DNA from 2 places in the Mycobacterium sp. pUA109 genome. Region 2 is predicted to be linked to the other one. Evidence: predicted binding sites of a transcription regulator. Region 2 holds the regulator's gene; the other holds the start of a gene.
What was found. The regulator LexA, encoded in region 2, represses DNA repair genes until DNA is damaged. The targets are predictions, from matches to a motif close to CGAACANNTGTTCG.
Positions count from the first base shown of each region.

Region 1: the regulator LexA is predicted to act here: its motif matches at 5,713-5,726, upstream of recA (intein-containing recombinase RecA).

Region 1 is NZ_JBGGKS010000010.1:192,362-201,317, reverse strand. Features, by position in the region: gene ACAG26_RS13915 (hypothetical protein) at 1-438, opposite strand, end outside; gene miaB (tRNA (N6-isopentenyl adenosine(37)-C2)-methylthiotransferase MiaB) at 435-1,925, opposite strand; gene ACAG26_RS13905 (hypothetical protein) at 2,136-2,372, shown strand; gene ACAG26_RS13900 (OsmC family protein) at 2,421-2,888, shown strand; gene recX (recombination regulator RecX) at 2,944-3,465, opposite strand; gene recA (intein-containing recombinase RecA) at 3,431-5,587, opposite strand; gene ACAG26_RS13885 (Clp protease N-terminal domain-containing protein) at 5,767-6,477, opposite strand; gene ACAG26_RS13880 (DUF3046 domain-containing protein) at 6,561-6,755, opposite strand; gene ACAG26_RS13875 (glycosyltransferase) at 6,765-7,937, opposite strand; gene ACAG26_RS13870 (limonene-1,2-epoxide hydrolase family protein) at 7,980-8,417, shown strand; gene ACAG26_RS13865 (DUF5313 domain-containing protein) at 8,431-8,829, shown strand; gene ACAG26_RS13860 (hypothetical protein) at 8,836-8,956, opposite strand, start outside.
Region 2 is NZ_JBGGKS010000030.1:32,055-43,109, reverse strand. Features, by position in the region: gene pcaD (3-oxoadipate enol-lactonase) at 1-575, opposite strand, end outside; gene ACAG26_RS25470 (LGFP repeat-containing protein) at 793-2,841, shown strand; gene lexA (transcriptional repressor LexA) at 2,853-3,566, opposite strand; gene ACAG26_RS25460 (LysM peptidoglycan-binding domain-containing protein) at 3,772-4,233, shown strand; gene nrdR (transcriptional regulator NrdR) at 4,324-4,803, shown strand; gene ACAG26_RS25450 (peroxynitrite isomerase) at 4,857-5,342, shown strand; gene ACAG26_RS25445 (PhzF family phenazine biosynthesis protein) at 5,350-6,036, opposite strand; gene ACAG26_RS25440 (proteasome assembly chaperone family protein) at 6,060-7,040, opposite strand; gene sthA (Si-specific NAD(P)(+) transhydrogenase) at 7,186-8,592, opposite strand; gene ACAG26_RS25430 (DUF4192 domain-containing protein) at 8,748-9,803, shown strand; gene ACAG26_RS25425 (iron dependent repressor, metal binding and dimerization domain protein) at 9,807-10,499, opposite strand; gene ACAG26_RS25420 (sigma-70 family RNA polymerase sigma factor) at 10,620-11,055, opposite strand, start outside.

The DNA of each region.
Region 1 (8,956 bases), on a different contig from region 2:
CGTCAACACCACGACCGTGATCCACGCCACGACCAGGCCCACCCCGGGCCCCGGCTGACCCTCGGCGACCGTCTGCCGCGACCACACCGCCAACAGCCCCAGCGCGCTGGCCACCGCCGAACCGGCCAGCGCGACCCAAGCCACCGCCCAGCGCCGGGTCAGCAACGCCAGCATCGAGAATCCGACGCCGAACACCAGCGCCAGCCAGCTGAACAGCCGCGACGGCAGCGCCACCGCGGCCGCGCTGGCGTCGTCGCTGCCGAACAACAGATCCCAGCCGCGGACGTGACCGGTGTGCGGCAAGACGAACGAACCCAGCAGCACGAACACCAGGATGGCGACCACCAACGCCCTTGCGCCGGGGTCGATTTCACGGGCGACGCGGCGTTCCGCGGCCTCGATGTCGGCTTTGTACGCGTCGAATGCGTCGCCGGTCATTGGCTGCACCCCAACGGTTCGGCGCTCGGGGCCGGCCGTCCCACCGCGGGCATGCCCAGCCCGACGCCGCGCGGCCCCGACCCGTGCGCGTCCCCGGCCCGGGTGCGACGGTGGCTCAGCAGCGGCCCGTCGGCGAGCAGATGGTGCGGGGCGGCGTCGGTGACCACGGTGGTGACGATGTCGCCCGGACGCACCTGCTGGCCACCCGGGCTGAAGTGCACCAGTCTGCCGTCGCGGGCCCGGCCGCTCATCCGCGCGGTGGCCTCGTCCTTGCGGCCCTCCCCCACGGCGACCAGCAGTTCCACCGTCCGCCCGACCTGCGCCCGGTTTTCCTCCAGGGAGATCTGCTCCTGCAGTTCGATCAGCCGGTCGTAGCGCTCCTGCACCACAGCTTTGGGCACCTGGCCATCGAGGTCGGCGGCCGGGGTGCCGGGGCGTTTGGAGTACTGGAAGGTGAACGCCGCCGAGAACCGGGCCCGCCGGACGACGTCGAGGGTGGCCGCGAAGTCCTCCTCGGTCTCGCCGGGAAAACCGACGATCAAATCGGTGGTGATCGCGGCGTGCGGGATGGCCGCACGGACCCGGTCGATGATGCCCAGGTAGCGCTCGGCACGGTAGGAGCGCCGCATGGCCCGCAGCACGCGATCCGAGCCGGACTGCAGCGGCATATGCAGCGCCGGGCACACGTTCGCCGTCTCCGCCATCGCGTCGATGACGTCGTCGGTGAACTCGGCCGGATGCGGTGAGGTGAACCGGACCCGCTCCAGCCCGTCGATGCGTCCACAGGCGCGCAGCAGATCGGCGAAGGCGCCGCGGTCGCGGGGCTGGGCCGGGTCGGCGAACGAGACGCCGTAGGCGTTGACGTTTTGGCCCAGCAGGGTGATTTCCAGCACACCGGTGTCCGCCAGGGCCTGCGCCTCGGCGAGGATGTCGGCCGGACTGCGGTCGACCTCTTTGCCGCGCAGCGCCGGGACGATGCAGAAAGTGCAGGTGTTGTTGCAGCCCACCGAGATGGAAACCCAGGCGGCGTAAGCGGATTCGCGGGCCGCGGGCAGCGCCGAAGGGAACTCCTGCAGCGCGTCGAGGATTTCCACCTGGGCGGTCTGGTTGTGCTTGGCCCGCTCCAGCAGGGTGGGCAGCGACCCGATGTTGTGGGTGCCGAAGACGACGTCGACCCACGGCGCCTTGCGCAGCACCGCGTCCCGGTCTTTTTGGGCCAGGCAGCCGCCCACCGCGATCTGCATGTCCGGGTTGTCGCGTTTGCGCGGCGCCAGGTGGCTGAGGTTGCCGTACAGCTTGTTGTCGGCGTTTTCCCGCACCGCACAGGTGTTGAACACCACCACATCCGCGTCGGTGTCCGCGGCTGCGCGCCGGTAGCCGGCGGCCTCCAACAGACCCGCAAGCCGTTCGGAATCGTGGACGTTCATCTGACAGCCGTAGGTGCGCACCTGATAGGTGCGCACCGCCACGTCCGTCGTCGATGTCACGCGCCCATGGTACGGCGGCGTGGTAGGGCGGTGCTGGCCGGATTAGTGCGCCCATCGGTGCGCCCGCCCATCGGTGCGCCCAGATTGACGGCAGCGCGGAAAACGTCGAGAACGAACCTCGCCACCGTCGACCTCGGCGGTAGCGGGCCGGGTGGGTCTAGAGTCAGATCAGATTGCAACGGATCAGATTGCAGCGGACAGGAGAGTCTCATGGCCTTCAACGCAAAGGACGCGGTCGCCGTGGCCCGAGACATCGCGACGCACGCCGTCCAAAAGGCCTCGGACATCGTCGAAGATGCCAGCCACATCATTAAAGGCGACGTCGGCGAGGGGACCAGCGCCATCGTCTCGGACTCCATCTCCATCGGCACCTATGCGGTCGACCGCGTCAGGGAAGCCTTCACCGGCAACGGCGACGACGCCGAGCTCGAAGACGCCGAGGACTAGACCGGTCGGCGCAGCCGTCGTCGCGAGCGGCAACGGAGGCCCCAGCGGGTGAGCGCCGAACACACCTACCGCGCCCGCTGTCGGTGGACGGGTTCGACCGGGCCGGGATACCAGCACTATCAGCGTGAACACGCGGCCAGCGCCGCCCCGGCGCAGGACTCGCTGACCCTATCCGCCGACCAAGCGTTCCTGGGTCGGGCCGATCACCTCAACCCGGAGCAGCTGGTGGTGATGGCCGCCGCCTCCTGTCAGTTGCTGACCTTCCTCGCGGTGGCGGCGCGGGCACGAGTTGACGTGCTGAGCTACGACGACGACGCGGTGGGCGTCATGCCCGAGGACGATCACCCGGTCCGGCTCACCCGGATCACGCTGCGGCCGCGCATCGTGGTGGCGCCGGGCCCCACCGTCGACCAAATCCGCCACCTGGTGCAGGTGGCCCACCGCCAGTGCTACATCGCCAACTCGCTGCGCACGCAAATCGAGGTTCGTCCCCAGGTGGAGTACGCGAGCCCCTGAGCTTCGCCGACTGACCCATGCCGATGGGCGCGACCTTCACCCCGGTCGGCGACGGCTAGGTGCGCCGCCGCTCCAACTCCAGCGCCAGCTCGGTGCTGACCACGCCGTAGGCCATCGACTGGTGGTAACCGCGGCGGGCCAGCATCGCCACCAGACGACGGGCCACCTTCGTCTCGTCCCCGTCGAGTTTCTCCCGCCGCAGCTTGGCCCGAACCAGTTGCTCGGCCCGGTCCCGCTCGGCACCGGCGTCGAGGTCGTTGAGCGCCGCAGCGATCACCTCGTCGTCGACACCCTTGGTGCGCAACTCGGCGGCCAACGCGCGCTTGCCCTTTCCGGCGCGCTCTCGGCGGGACCGTACCCACTGCTCGGCGAAATCGGCGTCGTCGATCAATCCCACCGCGGCCAACCGATCCAGCACCCGGACGCTGACCTCGTCGGGGTAGCCGCGTTTGGTCAGCTGACCGGCGAGCTCGGCTCGGGTCCGCGCCCGCGCGGTGAGCAGACGCAGGCACAACGCCCGCGCCTGCTCCTCACGCTTCGGCTCAGAAGTCGACGGGGGCGGGCAGGGCGCTGTCATCGGTCAGATCATCGGTCACCACGGCGCCGATGCCGAGCTTTTCTTTGATCTTCTTCTCGATCTCGTTGGCCACATCAACGTTCTCCAACAAGAAGTTGCGGGCATTCTCCTTGCCCTGCCCCAGCTGCTCGCCCTCGTAGGTGTACCAGGAGCCGGACTTGCGGATAAAGCCCTGATCCACCCCCATGTCGATCAACGACCCCTCGCGGCTGATGCCCTTGCCGTAGAGGATGTCGAACTCGGCTTGTTTGAACGGTGGGCTGACCTTGTTCTTCACCACCTTGCAACGCGTGCGGTTACCGACCGCGTCGGTGCCGTCCTTGAGCGTCTCGATGCGGCGCACGTCCAGCCGAACCGAAGCGTAGAACTTCAACGCCTTTCCGCCCGTGGTGGTTTCAGGCGAGTTGTGCACCATCACCCCGTCGGCAAAGTAGTTGTGTGATCCTTCGACCTCGATGTCGAAGCGGTCCATCTTCTGATAGTCCGTCTTCGACTCGATCTCGGTGACACGCGCCGGCATCAGCTGCATCGTTGGTTCTACGAACTGCGGTGTCACCGCACCCCGGCCACGGAAACGTGGCAGCAGCTTGTACTCCATCGACGGAGCCATATACGGCGCCACCAGCTCCTGGAACTTTGCAGATGCCGCAGTGGAGAACTGCAGTACTGCCTTGCCGGCCTTTCCTGGATGCCGCAATCTCACATCCAATCCATGAGTGTCATGCAAATAGTTACATAGCCGCTCTTGTGTTCCTTCGGTCATGGCTTCAACGCAGATCTCGATCCGCCCGCTGCCGCCCTCAGTCCGCTGCTGTAGCCCCTTGGAGCGCAACGTGAAGCCGCCGTCGTCCATGTACCAGATGGCCAGCGCCAGCGGGGTGAGTGCTTTGAGGTACTCCTCGGAAAGGAACTTCTTGCCATCGCCGAGATAAACGGCGCTTCGCAATTCGTGCAGTTCCGCTAGCGGGGTGAAGTCCGCAAATACTGCGCCCTTGTCATTGGCGGTACGGCAGTGCGGAATGTTCGCCAACAGGGCTACCTTCCAGTCCAGGTATTCCGACTGCTTCGCCCCGTGTCCCATGCGGAGCCGTGCACTCTCGGAATCATGCCGAACTGGCAGGGACAGGCAACCATCGCCCATTAGCGATCCCAGCACAACCTCCCACTGCTGGTCGCTGAGCAGGCTCGGTTGCGCCAACATCACACGATCACCAACATTGATGTCTTCGGCTTCACGCCAGCCGCCCGGCGTCCGGATGAGGTGATTCCGCGTCATAGCCAAACTAGCGTGACCGCGTCCCGTCCCGCTCCCAGGTCGATCGACCTTGAAATGCAGGAACTCTTCGGCCTTTCCGTTGTTGAACCAATTAATCACTTTGCGTGGAACGATGCGACCGGACTCGAAGTCGTAGGACAGGACTTCGACGTCCATCTTCTGATTCACGATCTTGCCGAGCTTCTCAGTAGACCCGTCGGCCAGAGTGACATTGGTGTACCAGGACCCACACCCGAACATGACGCCGATTTTTTCCCGCAGCTGGTTGATGAAGATCGCCGTGGTGCCCGAATTATTCAGCGCACCAGTCATTTTCCGCAGGGCTTGGCTCATCAGCCGGGCCTGTAGACCGACGTGGCTGTCCCCCATCTCGCCTTCGATCTCCGCGCGTGGCACCAGCGCGGCCACCGAGTCGATGACCAGGATGTCCAGCGCGCCGGAGCGGATCAGCGTGTCGGCGATCTCCAGCGCCTGTTCCCCGGTATCGGGCTGGGACACCAGCAGCGCGTCGGTGTCCACCCCGAGCTTCTTGGCGTAGTCGGGATCCAGGGCGTGCTCGGCGTCGATGAACGCCGCGATCCCGCCGGCGGCCTGGGCGTTAGCCACCGCATGCAGCGCGACGGTGGTCTTACCCGAGGACTCCGGGCCGTAGATCTCCACGATGCGGCCGCGCGGCAGGCCGCCGATGCCCAGCGCCACGTCCAGGGCGATCGACCCGGTCGGGATGACCGAGATTGGCTGACGCACCTCGTCGCCAAGGCGCATCACCGAGCCTTTGCCGTGACTCTTCTCGATCTGGGCCATCGCCAGTTCGAGAGCTTTCTCGCGATCCGGGGCTTGCGGCATGGTATTTCTCCTGTAGTTCGGTGTTCGGTTGACCGGATTCGGTCGCTTGGCCGCGACGCTAGCGACAGGGTCTGACAAGTCGTCCTGTCGCGGCATCGCGCCCGTCGAACACACCCCACATTAGGCGAACGGGTGTTCGATTCAAGTCAGACACGCCGCGTGTCGGCGGGCAGCTTTGTTCAGGCGCCAGGCGTCGGAGGCGTGGCGCGGCGCCGGATGTCGTCGAGGCTGGTACGCAGCGCCTGCCACACCACAGCGAGGCTGGCAGCGGCCGGAAGCCCACCGGAAATCGTGCCCGGCTCGTCGACCAGATCGCCGAGCGCAATGACCGCGGCGCGCGCCACCTCGACCATGCCGGGGTCCTGGACCACAACGGTGACCCGGTCGTCGGCGACACGGATGTGCATGCGATGACGCCCCGCCTCAGCGGATCCCTGCAAACCCCCAGCCGGCGGTGTAACCGCGGCCAGGTCGAGCACGGCCGCGCGCACCCTCGACAGGTCCCCCACCCGGGCAGCGAGGATCTGCGCGCCCAGGCCGTCAGGTTCGCCCAGCAGCCCCAGCAACATGTGCTCGGTGCCGATGTAGGAGTGTCCCACCTCGAAGGACTCGGTCAGGCTGCGCTGCAACGCGCTCTTGGCGTGCGGCGTGAACGGGATGTGGCCGCCGATCGGCTTCTCGCCGGTGCCGACCCGGTCGATGATCTCCCGCCGCACCGCGTCCGCGGTGACGCCGAGCGTGGCCAACGCCCGGCTAGCCGGCTGGTCGGGGATGGCGAGCAGTCCCATCAGGAAGTGCTCCGTTCCGAGGTGGTCGTGCCTCAGTTCACCAACCACTTCGTTGGACAGCACCACCGCGCGGCGCGCCGCGTCGGTGAATCGCTCGAACACGCTCCCATCATGCGCGAGCGGTGACCGCTATCGGGCTGGATCCGCCGTGCTGGTTGACTCGTCGCAGCGGAGCGTCGCCAACCTCACCACTGCTCGCGGGGGACGTCGAAGTCGGAGCACAGCGCCCACCACACGTCGCGGGGCTCCACGCCCTCCTCAATCGCCTGTGCGGCGGTGCGTCCATCGAAGCCGTTCAGCACGTGATCGGCCAGCACCGAGGCGCCGTAGGCGGCGCCGAACCGTAGCGTTACCCGTTCGTGGAATTCCGTCAGACGCACCCAACCAACCTACCCAGCGCCCACCAGCGCCTCGTGACACACCCGGACCGGGTCGGCCACCGCGTCGGCGCTAGCGGCGGCCCGGCGCGCCGCCTCGCCGTAGCGCGGCAACGACAGCACTGCGTTCACCGCGGCCACCAGCGCGTCGGCGGTCAGCGGCCGCACCAGCCGCCCGCTGCCCTGGCGCACCACGCGGTTGGCCAACTCCCACTGGTCCCCGCCGCCGGGAACCACCACCAGCGGCACCCCGGCCAACAGCGTTTTGGTCACCATGCCGTGCCCGCCGCCGCACACCACCACATCGGCGCGTCTCAGCAGGTCGTCTTGGCGGCCCAGCCCGACCGTCGCCCACGGCGGCACCGTCAGGTCGGGGCCGTTGAGCCGGGACACCACCACCCGCGCACCGTCCGGCAGCCCGACCCCGGGCGCCAGGCAGTCCAACGCCACCTGGGCCATGCCGCGGGTGCCGGTCAACGCGGTGGACGGCGCGACCATCACCACCGGCCCATCGCCCGGCGGAACCGGCAGCACCTGCTCGGTCGGTTCGAAATGCAGTGGGCCGACCACGACGGCCTCGGCCGGCCAGTCCGGGCGGGGCACCTCCAGCGCGGGCAGCGTGGCGATCAGCCGGCGCAGCGGACCGGGGTCGCGGGCCGGTAGCCCGATCTCGGCGCGCACCGCCGCCCGCTGCCGCAGCCCGGCCCGCCACGACCGCGCCGTCAGCGCTCGCATGACCGCGTCGCGCAGTCGGCCGCGCAGCCCGGTGCCCGGGGCCAACCCACTGCCGATCGGGGGGAGCCCCTTCGACGGCAGGTACAGCGGATGCGGGTTGAGTTCGACCCACGGGATGCCCAGCAGTTCGGCGGCCATGCCGCCGCAGGCGGTGATCACGTCGGAGACCACCAGGTCCGGTGCCAACGCCCGAAGCCGGTCGAGGTTTTCCACCGCCATCCGGGCGGCCCGCTGGTGAATTTTGGCGCCGGCGTCGGCATCGTCGTCGGCGGCGGTGGGATCCAGCCCGGCCAGCTCGGTGGCGTCGATCCCGGCCGCGGCGGCGATGGCCAGCCATTCGACCCCGGTGAGCAGGGTCGCGGTGTCGCCGGCGGCCTGGAAGCGTTGGCACAGTGCGATCGCGGGAAACGAGTGCCCGGGGTCGGGTCCGGCGATCACGACGACACGCATCGCCCTACCGTGCCATAGCCCAACGGTTCTAGGCTGACAGGTATGACCGAACCAACCGCTGAGCTGACGTCCGTTGACAACATCCGCACCGTCGAGACCTTCCTGAACGCGCTGCAGGACGAGGACTTCGTTACGGCAGACGCCACCTTGGCCGACGACCTGGTGTACCAGAACGTCGGGTTGCCGACCATCCGCGGCCGCAGCACCACGATGCGGCTGTTCCGTCGGATGGAGGGCCGCGCCGGGTTCGAGGTGAAAATCCACCGCATCGCCGCCGACGGCGACGCCGTCCTCACCGAACGCACCGATGCGCTGCTGATCGGGCCACTGCGGTTGCAGTTCTGGGTGTGCGGCGTGTTCGAGGTCCACGACGGCCGCATCACGCTGTGGCGGGACTATTTCGATTTCTACGACATGTTCAAGGCGACGGCGCGGGCGGTGGCGGCCACCGTGTTCCCGTCGCTGCGGCCCACGTTCTAAGGGGCCGCACACGATGGGCACCGACAGGGTGCGCACCAAACCCAATCCGCTGCAGTACATCCGGTACTGCTACGGGCGGCAGCTGCCCGATTCGATGCGGGACTGGGTCCGCAACGATCTGACCGGCAAGGGCGCCACCGCCCGAATGATGCTGCGCGCCGCGGTCCCGACCCTGTTGGTGCTGGCCCCGCTGTGGCTGCTGCCGGGCCCGTTTTACGTGCACCTGGAAATCAGCGCGCCGATTTTCATCGCGCTGGTGTATTTCTCGCACGCCCTCAACAAGGTGTGGCGTCGGCACATGCTGCGCGTGCACGGTTTCGACCCCGACCTGGTCGATGAACGGACCCGCGAACGCGACGCCCACCTACACCGGGCGTATATCGAACGCTACGGCCCCCGACCCGGGGATTAACCGCGCTTAGCGCAGGGGACGGAGTTCGTCGAAGGCTTGCGCCCAGCCGAGCAGGCGGTCGGTCGCGCCGACCAGCTCCTCGCGGTAGTGCTGCCGGGCCATCGGCGAGTGCGCCGGGGAAGCCGCC
Region 2 (11,055 bases):
AGGTCGGCGCGCAGATCGAGCGGCCCGATCGCCGCACAGCAGCCGGCGTACCCCTGCGCGGGGGTGGCGGCGACCATGGCCTGGTGCGCCGCTTTGACGTCGGGGTGGGCGGCCAGATACCCGGGCGTGAACCACCGCTGCACCACGGATTCGGCGACGGCGCCGGCGCCGTGGGCGCGCACCGTCGCGGCCCGCTCCGCCCAGTTGGCGGCCGGCGGCAGGCTGGTCGCGGTGCACAGCAGCACCAGCCGGTCCACCCGGTCAGGGTGGCGGGCGGCCACCCGCATCGCGGTCATCCCGCCCAGCGACAGCCCGACCAGGTGCGCGCGGCCCACACCGAGCCGATCCAGCAGGGCGATCAGGTCGCCGGCCAAATCGTCGATCGAGTACGGGCCGGCCGGAACGGGGGAGGCGCCGTGGCCGCGGGTGTCGTAGCGGATCACCCGGAACCGCCGCGCCAGGTCGTCGAGCTGGGCATCCCACATGCGGTGGGTGGCGCCCAGCGAGTTGGACAGCACCACCGCCGGGCCGTCGGCGCGTCCAGTGACGGAGGCGTAAACCGGAACTGCGCGCATGCCCTTCACGGTAGTGAGCGCCACCTCGGTGTCGGCCCGGCGTGGGTGAGCTCAACCGAGCCCGAATGAGCGACACGCGCAAACCTGCATCAATTGAACATCGGTTGTGCATCTATTTTCGTAATGTCGGAGGCACGCGTTCGCAATTTGTGTCCGGCGACGCAATAGTTATCCGCGACGTGACAGACAGCGGCATATGGGCGGCCGGGGAGGTTTGGTGACTGGGCAGAGAGGGCGACTAGGCAGGGCGGCCGTACGTGCGGCGCTCGGCCTGCTGACCACGGCGGCAACCGTCGTGCTGTGGGCACCCACCGCCGCGGCGACTCCGGAGTCCGACGCCGCCGACGCCATCAGCGCCGCGTGGGACGCCGCCGGCGGGGACAATTCCGAACTCGGCGCGCGGCAAGGTGATGTCTATCCGATCGGGGAGGGCTTCGCCGAGGACTTCGCCGGCGGGAAGATGTTTTACACCCCGGCCACCGGTGCCCGCGCGATGTACGGCGCGGTGTTGCAGAAGTACGAGTCGCTGGGCGGTCCCGCCGACAGCGACCTGGGCTTCCCGAACGTCGATGAGGCCCCCGGCTTGGCCAGCCCGGACAGTCGGTCGATCACCTTCGACGCCGCCGATCACCCGGTGCTCTTCTACACCCCCGAGCACGGCGCCTTCGTGGTGCGCGGGGCGATCAACGCCGCGTGGGACAAGTTGGGCAGTTCGTCGGGCACGCTGGGCGTCCCGGTTGCCGACGAAACCACCGACGGCGACGTGATCACCCAGAAGTTCAGCGGTGGTCAGGTGTCGTGGAACCGGGTGACCAAGGCATTCAGCACCGATCCGCCCGAGCTGGCTGGCGACCTCAAGGACTTGCAGGTCCCAATCGACGCGACCGCGTCCATCAACCGGGCGTGGCGGGCGGCCGGCGGCGCCTCCGGGCCGCTGGGCGCCAAACAGGGCGACCAATACACGGTCGGCACCGACGGTGCGGGCCAAGACTTCGCCGGCGGCAAGGTCTTCTTCTCCCCGGCCACCGGGGCCAACGCCGTCTCCGGCGACGTGCTGGCGAAATACGAGTCCCTGGGCGGGCCGGCCGGTAGCGATCTGGGCTTCCCGGTCAGCAGCGAGGCCGACGGGCCGATCCCGGGCAGCCGGGTCAGCACCTTCTCCGGCGAGGACAAGCCGGTGATCTTCTTCAGCCCCGATCATGGCGCCTTCGTGGTGCGCGGTGCGATGAAGGTCGCGTGGGACAAGCTCGGCGGCGCGTCCGGGAAGCTGGGCGCGCCGGTGGGCGACCAATCGGTCGACGGCAACGTGGTCTCACAGAAATTCACCGGCGGCACCATCTCCTGGGACCGGGTCGCCAACCGGTTCAGCACCGACCCGGAAAACCTGGCCGGCCAGCTGGCGGGGCTGCAGGTGCCGGGCCAGAACGCGCCGAGCGGTCCCGCGCTGAGTCACCACGGTGGCGGCGGCACCGGGCCCGGCTGGCATTGGTGGTGGCTGGCCGTCGCGCTGGCCGCGCTGGTGTTGCTGCCGCTGCTGGCGGGGCTGTGGTGGCAGCGGCGACGCAAGGCCGAACGATTCCTGTTGCGCCGCAACGGGCGTCGTCGCGCGACGGCCGGCGCGGTCGCCAACGGTGCCGCGCCGGGCATCGGCTATGACGCCGAGGACGACGAGCGGTGGTCGGCGGAGGCCGAGGAACCCGGAACCACGGTGCGCCTCTCGCGGTTCCCCGCTGGCTACGGCGAGGAGCCCGGCGGTTACGGCGAGGAGCCGGGCGGTTACGGCGAGGAGCCCGGCGGGCCGCCGTCGGGGGTGGACCTGTTCGGCGGGACCGGACCCGACGACAGCTGGATGCCCACGCCCGGCGGGTCGGCGGGCGGCTTCGGCGAAGCGCCGGTCGACGACGCGGAAGCCGACGAACTCGAGGAGGCCGAGGACCCCGACGCGGTCGACACCGCGCCGACCCGCATCCCGACCTCGTCGGAGGTGCAGGGCGCGCCGGAGCCGCAGACCGGGCGGCACGCGGCGTTGGGCGCCGCCGACGACGACGCCCCGGAGTCACCCGGCTACGACGGGGAGGCCTATCCAGCGGTGCACCTTCCGCTCGATGACCCCTATCAGGCGCCGGAGGGGTATCCGGTCAAGGCCAATACCGTGTCCGGCCTGTACTACACCCCCGACAGCCCCGCGTACTTCGAAAAAGCCGCCGAAATTTGGTTCGCCAGCGAGGAAGTGGCCCAGTTCAACGGTTTCGTCAAGGCCGACTAAAGCGCACCCGTCTAGATCTTGCGGATCACCGTGACGACTTTGCCCAGCACGGCGGCGTCGTTACCGGGGATGGGGTCGAACACCGGGTTGTGCGGCATCAGCCACACCTGGCCGCCGGTGCGCTTGAACGTCTTCACGGTGGCCTCCCCGTCGATCATCGCCGCGACGATGTCGCCGTTGTCGGCGACGTTCTGCTGACGCACCACCACCCAGTCGCCGTCGCAGATCGCCGCGTCGACCATGGATTCGCCGACCACCTTGAGCAAAAACAGCGCGCCCTCGCCGACCAGCTCCCGGGGCAGCGGGAACACATCTTCGACGGCCTCCTCGGCGAGGATCGGCCCGCCGGCGGCGATGCGGCCCAGCACCGGGATGTAGGCCGGCTCGGGTAGGGCATCGGAGCCGGCGACGTCGGTGTCGACCGGCGCCACCGCGGCGACGGTGCCGTGCGGGCCGCGCACGTCGACCGCCCGCGGCCGGTTCGGGTCGCGGCGCAGGTACCCCTTGCGTTCCAGGGTGCGCAGCTGGTGCGCCACCGAGGAGGTGGAGGTCAGCCCGACGGCGTCGCCGATCTCCCGGATGCTGGGCGGGTAGCCGCGTTTGGTGACCGAGGCGCGGATGACGTCCAGGATGGTGCGCTGCCGCGCGGTCAGCGTCGTATCCAGTGGCTTATCGGAACCTTGGTCCCGATCGCCGGGGCCCGAAGTGTCGCTGCTGTCGCTCATAGGAACGAATGTAGACCCGCAGCAGCCGATTCTCAAACACCTGTTCGACAAGTGTCGCGCCACCGGGGCCTGGGACTCATGTGACCGGTGTTGTCGGTGGGTCGGTCTAGAGTTCGACAACAGTTCGATCACATGTTCGTGCATCGAACACGTGATCGACTATAGTTCGAACACAGGAGCGATTGCGTCGGAGGAAGGAGCTCCCATGACACTCATCGAGACCGCCCCGCCGCGCCGGGTGATGCCGCGTCGGCCGGTCCGGGTACACCCGAACGGCCGGATGAGCGAGCAGGTGCGTCCGCCGCGGCCGCGGCCGGCCGGTGCGCCGCTGCGCTACCGGGGGACCGGCGTGCTGGTGTCGCGGGGTCCGCACCGTCGGCGCCCGATCACCCCGGGGACGACGGCGGCGCTGGCCATGCTGGCCGCCCTGATCACGGTGTGGCTGGGCCTGATCGCGCAATTCGGGGCGGCGGCCAACCACCCGGCGCCGGTGCCCGACCGGCTGGCCGTGGTGCGCGTCGAGCCGGGCGAAACCCTGCAGCACGTCGCCGCGCGGGTGGCGCCCGGGGCGTCCACCCGTCAGGTCGCCGACCGGATCCGGGAACTCAACGGGTTGGACTCGGCGGCACTGGACGCCGGCCAGACCCTGATCGCGCCGATCGGGTGAGTGGTGGTACCGCCACTGCTGACGCCGCACGCCGCGCAGGTACGCTCGGAGTCGTCTCAGACACCCTGCCCGCGCGGCGAAGGAGCGGCCATGCACTGCCCGTTTTGCCGTCACCCCGATTCTCGGGTGGTCGACTCCCGCGAAACCGATGAAGGCCAGGCGATTCGACGCCGCCGGTCCTGCCCGGAATGCGGGCGGCGGTTCACCACCGTGGAAACCGCGGTGTTGGCCGTGGTCAAGCGCAGCGGTGTCACCGAACCGTTCAGCCGGGAGAAGGTGATCAGCGGGGTGCGCCGCGCCTGCCAGGGCCGCCACGTCGACGATGACGCGCTCAACGTGCTGGCCCAGCAGGTCGAAGACACGGTGCGCGCGGCCGGATCGCCGGAGATTCCCAGCCACGAGGTCGGGCTGGCGATCCTGGGCCCGCTGCGCGAACTCGACGAGGTCGCCTACCTGCGCTTCGCCTCGGTGTACCGGTCGTTCACGTCGGCCGACGACTTTGAGCGGGAGATCGAGGCCCTGCGTGAGCACCGGGCGCTGGTGGGCCGAGCAGACGCAAAAGCACCGTAAAACGCGGTGTTTGGGGTGCGTTTGCGTCTGCTCGCGGTAGGTAGGCTGACGCCATGACGGCTGACCTGCACCCGAACCTTGCGGCATTGGCTCCACTATTGGGCACCTGGTCGGGCCGCGGCTCGGGGGTGTACCCGACCATCGACTCGTTCGACTATCTCGAGGACGTGGTGTTCGGCCACGTCGGCAAGCCGTTTTTGAGCTACGGGCAGAAAACCAAATCGGCCGCCGACGGGTTGCCGCTGCACGCCGAGACCGGTTATCTGCGGGTGCCGCAACCGGGTCGGGTGGAATGGGTGCTCGCCCATCCCAGCGGTATCACCGAGATCCAGGTGGGCACCTTGGCGGCCACTGGCGACGTCATCGAACTCGAGATGACCGCCGCCACCATCGGTTTGGCCCCCACCGCCAAGGAAGTGACCGCCCTGTCCCGGCGCTACCGGCTCGACGGCGACGAGCTGTCTTACACCCTGGAGATGGGTGCGGTCGGCCAGCCGCGGCAAAACCATCTGACCGCGGTGTTGCACCGGACCGGTTAGACGACCGTTAGACGACCGTCATCACCCCATCGCTGGCCACCCGGCCGGCGATGCGCACCCAGCCCTCGGGGCTCCAACGGGTGTAGATCACCGACCCGTTGCCCTGGGTAATGGTGAGGTCTCGGCTGAGGTAATCGGTGATGCGCACCGCGGCGGCGCCGGTCGCTTCGTCCTCGGGTACGCCCAGGTTGCCGGCGAACATCCGCGCGCGCAGCGCCCCGTTCTCCTGGTCGGTCCAGGTCCACAGGTAGTGCTGGGTGTCGTCGGGAAACTCGGCGGGATCGGCGGCGGCCAGCTCGTCGAGCGAATCCAGGTCGTGGATGGCGAATTCGGGCGCCCACTCCGAGCGGGCGCTGACCACGGTGAGCGCACCTTCGTAGCCGACCTGCACAATGCCGGCCGGCACCTGCAGGGTGCGGATCGGGCTGCCCCGCTCGCGCAGCCACCACGACACCCCGACGGTGGGGTGCCCGGCGAACGGCAGTTCGGTCATCGGCGTGTAGATGCGGGCGTGCGCGCTGGTCGACCCCGCTTCCGGCAGGTCGACGAATAGCGTTTCGCTGTACCCCAATTCGGCGGCGAGCCGCTGGCGGTCCGGGGGCGGCACCGCGGCCGCGTCGACGATGCCGAGCGGATTGCCGAAGTTGTCGTTCTCGTCGGTGAAAACGCGCACCACCGTCACGTCGATGCCCATAGGCCGACTCTACGTGTGGCCGCTCAGCTCTGGTCGTCGTCGCCGGACTTCTTCTTGCGGGCTTCGGCGGCCAAGAACCGCTCGAACTCCGCGCCGAGCTCGTCACCGCTGGGCAGGTCCTCGTCGCGCGCCAGCAGCGACCGGTTCTCCTGGGCGGTCATGAACGTGTCGTACTGGCGCTCCAGCGCCGTGACCACCTGCGCCACTTCGGGGCTCGCCTCGACCTGCTCGTCGATCTTGGCGCGGATGTCGGTGGCGGCTTCGCTCAACGCGGTCAGCGGCAGCTGCAGCGAACCGGTCTTGGCGACCTGTTCGAGCAGCGCCCGGGCGGCGTCCGGATAGTCGGTTTGGGCCAGGTAATGCGGCACGTGCACGGTGAAACCGACCACCTCGTGGCCGTGCTGGGCCAGCCGGTACTCCAGCAGGTTCGAGGCGCTGGCGGGCACCTGCACCTCGGCGATCCACGGGGTGTGGTCGGCGATCAGCTCGCGGTTGTTGGAATGCGCGGTCAACGTCACCGGCCGGGTGTGCGGAACCGCCATCGGGATGGTGCCCAGCCCGATGGTCTGGCGCACCCCGAGGCGTTCGGCCAGCAGCCGGACCGCGGTGATGAACCGCTCCCACTTCAGGTCCGGCTCCATGCCGGCCAACAGCAGAAACGGGGTGCCCACGCTGTCGTGCAGCGCGTACAGGCTCAACTCCGGCTCGTCGTAGGCGGTGAAGTGGTCGGTCTTGAACGTCATCAGCGGGCGCCGCGACCGGTAGTCCAGCAGCTCATCGATGGCGAACGAGGCCACCAGCTCGGTGTCCAATGCGTCCTTGAGGTGGCCGGCGGCCAGCCGGATCGCGTGGCCGGCGTCGGAGAAGCCCTGCAGCGCGTGGATCAGCACCGGGCCGCGGCCATCCGGTGACGACAGCTGCGGCGACGGGAACTCCAGCTCGTACATTCCGCCCTGCTCCGGCTGGTAGCGGTGCCCGTGATCTGGGTGTTGGTCCTGCTCCATCGGTTTCGCCTCCTCACCACGGTGTTGGTAGCACCAGGTTCCATTGTCCCCCAGTTGCGGTGGGTGCCCGTCGGCGCCCACGCCTACCCGGTGCCAACGCGGCGGCCGGCAGGTTTATTGCCGCACGTGAGCGGCCCGACACGCCTTAACTGCGGAACTGGTTGAGCGCCCGCATCTTGTTCATCACATCCAGCGCGGCCGTCTTGTAGGCCTCGGAGAACGTCGGATAGTTGAACACCGCGTCGACCAGGTACTCCACCGAGCCGCCGCAGCCCATCACCGCCTGCCCGATGTGCACCATCTCGGTGGCGCTGGTGCCGAAGATGTGCACGCCCAGCAGCTTGAGGTCCTCGGTGGACACCAGCAGTTTGAGCATGCCGTAGGAGTCGCCGGCGATCTGGCCGCGGGCCAGCTCGCGGTAGCGGGCCACCCCCACCTCGTAGGGGATCGCGTCCTTGGTCAGCTCCACCTCGGTGGCCCCGACATAGGACACCTCCGGAATCGAGTAGATGCCGATCGGTTGCAACTCGGTCATCCCGTCGGTCGGCTCGCCGAAGGCGTGGTAGGCGGCCAGCCGACCCTGCTCCATCGAGGTCGCGGCCAGCGCCGGGAAACCGATCACATCGCCGACGGCGTAGATGTGGTCGACCTTGGTTTGGAACTGGTCATCGACGAAGATCCGGCCGCGGTGATCGGTTTCCAGCCCGGCGTTGTGCAGGTCGAGGTGATCGGTTTGGCCCTGCCGGCCCGCCGAGTACATCACCGTCTCGGCCGGGATCTGTTTGCCGCTGGCCAACGTGGTGACGGTGCCCGCCGAGCCGACGTCGACGGCGGTCACCTCTTCGCCGAACCGGAACGTCACCGCCAGATCCCGCAGGTGGAACCGCAGCGACTCGACGATCTCGGGGTCGCAGAATTCCAGCATGGTGTCGCGTTTTTCCACCACGGTCACCTTGGTGCCCAGCGCGGCGAACATCGAGGCGTATTCGATGCCGATCACCCCGGCGCCGACCACCACCATCGACGCCGGGATCGATTTGAGGTCCAAGATGCCGTCGGAGTCCAGCACCCGTTCCTCGTCGAACTCCACCCCGGCCGGGCGGGCCGGCCGGGTGCCGGTGGCGATCACGATGTAGTCGCCGGTCAGGGTGGTCTTGTCGCTGCTGCCGTGCTCCTCGACCAGGATGGTGTGCGGGTCGACGAAGCGGCCGTGGCCCAGCACCAGGTCGATGCGGTTGCGCATCAACTGGTTGCGCACCACGTCGATCTCCTTGGTGATCACGTGCTGGGTGCGGGCCAGCAGGTCGGCCGGGGTGATGCGGTCCTTGACCCGGTAGCTGGCGCCGTACAGTTCGCGCTGGCTCATCCCGGTGAGGTAGAGCACCGCCTCCCGCAACGTTTTCGACGGGATCGTTCCGGTGTTGACGCACACCCCACCGACCATCCGGCCGCGTTCGACCACCGCGACCGACTTGCCCAGCTTGGCCGAGGCGATCGCCGCCTTCTGCCCGCCCGGCCCCGAACCGATCACGACGACGTCGTACTCCCGCATCGAACCCATGAGATAGACATCTACGCCCATTCGTCAAATTGCGCACCTTGGCTCGGCGGGGCCCGCCATCCCCAGTTGCGGGTTCGTCCCCAACTTGGCGATTTCGGGCCGCGGCGGCGGGTGCGATGACGGTGCCGGTTGCCAGCGTTGCCGCCATGAGGACATATCGGCCTGACTTCGAACTGCACCGCCCCGGCGCGCTGATCGCGGCGCTGCCGGCGATCCTGGGCTTCGTGCCGGAAAAATCCCTGGTCCTGGTCTCCGTGCAGGGCGGCGCACTGGGATCGGTGATGCGCGTCAACCTGTCCGACCGGCTCGCCGCACGGATGCCGCAGCTGGCCCAGGTCGCGGCCGCGGCCCGCCCCGAGGCCGCGATCGCGGTGATCGTCGACGCGAAGGGGGCGCGCTGTCCGGTGTGCAACTTCGACTACCGGCTGGTGTGCACGGCGTTGACCGAGGAGTTGGCGCGGCACGACATCGTGTTGTGGGCGGCGCACGTGGTGGACCGGGTGGACGCCGGCGGGCGCTGGCACTGCGTCGACGGCTGCGGGTCCAGGGGAGTGGTCGACGATCCGGCGGCGTCCCCGCTGGCGGTGGCCGCGGTGCTGGACGGGCGGCGGCTGTACGCGCGGCGGGCGGACCTGGAGGCGGTCATCGCCGTCGACGACGGCCGCCGGGCCGCGGTGCGGGCCGTGGTGGCCGAGCGGGCGGCCGCGCGGGAGGTGGCGCATCGCGCCGACCCCGACGGTCAGGGCCGCCGCGATGTCCGCGACGCGGTGGCCGCCGCGGCCCGGGTGGCCGACGGCCAGCAGCTCGACGACGCGCAACTGGCCGCGGTGGGGTGCGCGTTGACCGACGTACGGGTCCGGGACACGTTGTACGGCTTGGCGATCGGAGAGGGCGCCGCCGGGGCCGAGGAGTTGTGGGCGGTGCTGGCGCGGGTGTTGCCGGAGCCGTGGCGGGTCGAGGCGCTGGTGCTGCTGGCGTTTAGCGCCTACGTCCGCGGCGACGGGCCGCTGGCCGGGGTGTCGTTGGAAGCCGCGCTGCGCTGCCAGCCGACGCACCGGATGGCCGGCATGCTGGACACCGCGCTGCAGTCGGGATTGCGACCGGACAAGATCCGGCAACTCGCCCGCACCGGATACCGGCTGGCGAATCGGCTGGGGGTGCGGCTGCCGCCGCGGCAGGACTACAGTCGCCGCGTCGTGTAGGCGCTAGATCTTTTCGACCTTGACCGCGTGCGCCATCTCGTGGGGCAGGTCCACGTCGGCGTGGCCGGGCATCAGGATCGTCACGCCGCCGGCCGGGTTCGTCCGCACGGTCACCCGGGCATTGGGCACCACCCCGGCGTCCTTGAGCCGGCTGATCAAATCGACGTCGCCTTGCACGTGTTCGGTGAGTTGCCGCACCACCACCGCCACCGGCGACCCGGCCGGCAGCTCGGTCAACCGCACCAGGTTGGCGTCCCCGGCGCCGAATTCCGGCCCGACCCCCAGATCCAGCAGGCCCGGGATCGGGTTGCCGAACGGTGAGGTCGTCGGGTTGTTGAGCACCTTGACCAGCCGGCGCTCGACGTCCTCGCTCATCACGTGCTCCCAGCGGCACGCCTCGGCGTGGACTTCCTCCCACGGCAACCCGATGACGTCCACCAGCAGCCGCTCGGCCAGCCGGTGCTTGCGCATCACGGCGATCGCCAGCGTGCGGCCCTTGTCGGTGAGCTCCAGGTGACGGTCACCGGCGACCCGCAGCAGCCCGTCGCGCTCCATCCGGGACACGGTCTGGCTGACGGTGGGCCCGCTCTGCTCAAGCCGCTCCGCAATCCGGGCACGCAGCGGCGTCACGCCCTCTTCCTCGAGGTCGTAGATCGTCCGCAGGTACATCTCGGTGGTATCAACCAGCTCGTTCATTCCGCATCCTCCGTCGGTGCCGAGTCTACTTGCCCAGCTGCGCGGATGGTCATCTAACACTCCTGGTGACAGCAGTGTGCCCGCCGCAAGGGACGCGGCGGGCACACTGCTAGAGGTCGATCAGCTGGCGTACGAGCGGAGCCGGTCCGCGCGTTCACCGTGCCGCAGTTTCGCCATCACCTCGCGTTCGATTTGGCGGACCCGCTCGCGGGACAGGCCGAACAGCTTGCCGATCTGATCCAGGGTGCGCGGCTGCCCGTCGTCGAGACCGAACCGCAGCCGGATCACCTGGTGCTCGCGTTCGTCGAGGGTGGCCAGCACACTGCGGATGTCGGTGTGCAGCAGCTCGGCGATCACCGCGTTCTCGGCGGACATCGCCTCGGCGTCCTCGATGAAGTCGCCCAGCGGGGCCTCCTCGTCTGAGCCCACCGGCATGTCCAGGCTCACCGGGTCGCGGCTGTGTTCGAGCAGGTCGGCGATCTTCTCCGCCGGGATACCGGACTCCGCGGAGAGTTCCTCGTCGGTGGCTTCGCGGCCCAGCTGCTGGTGCATCTCC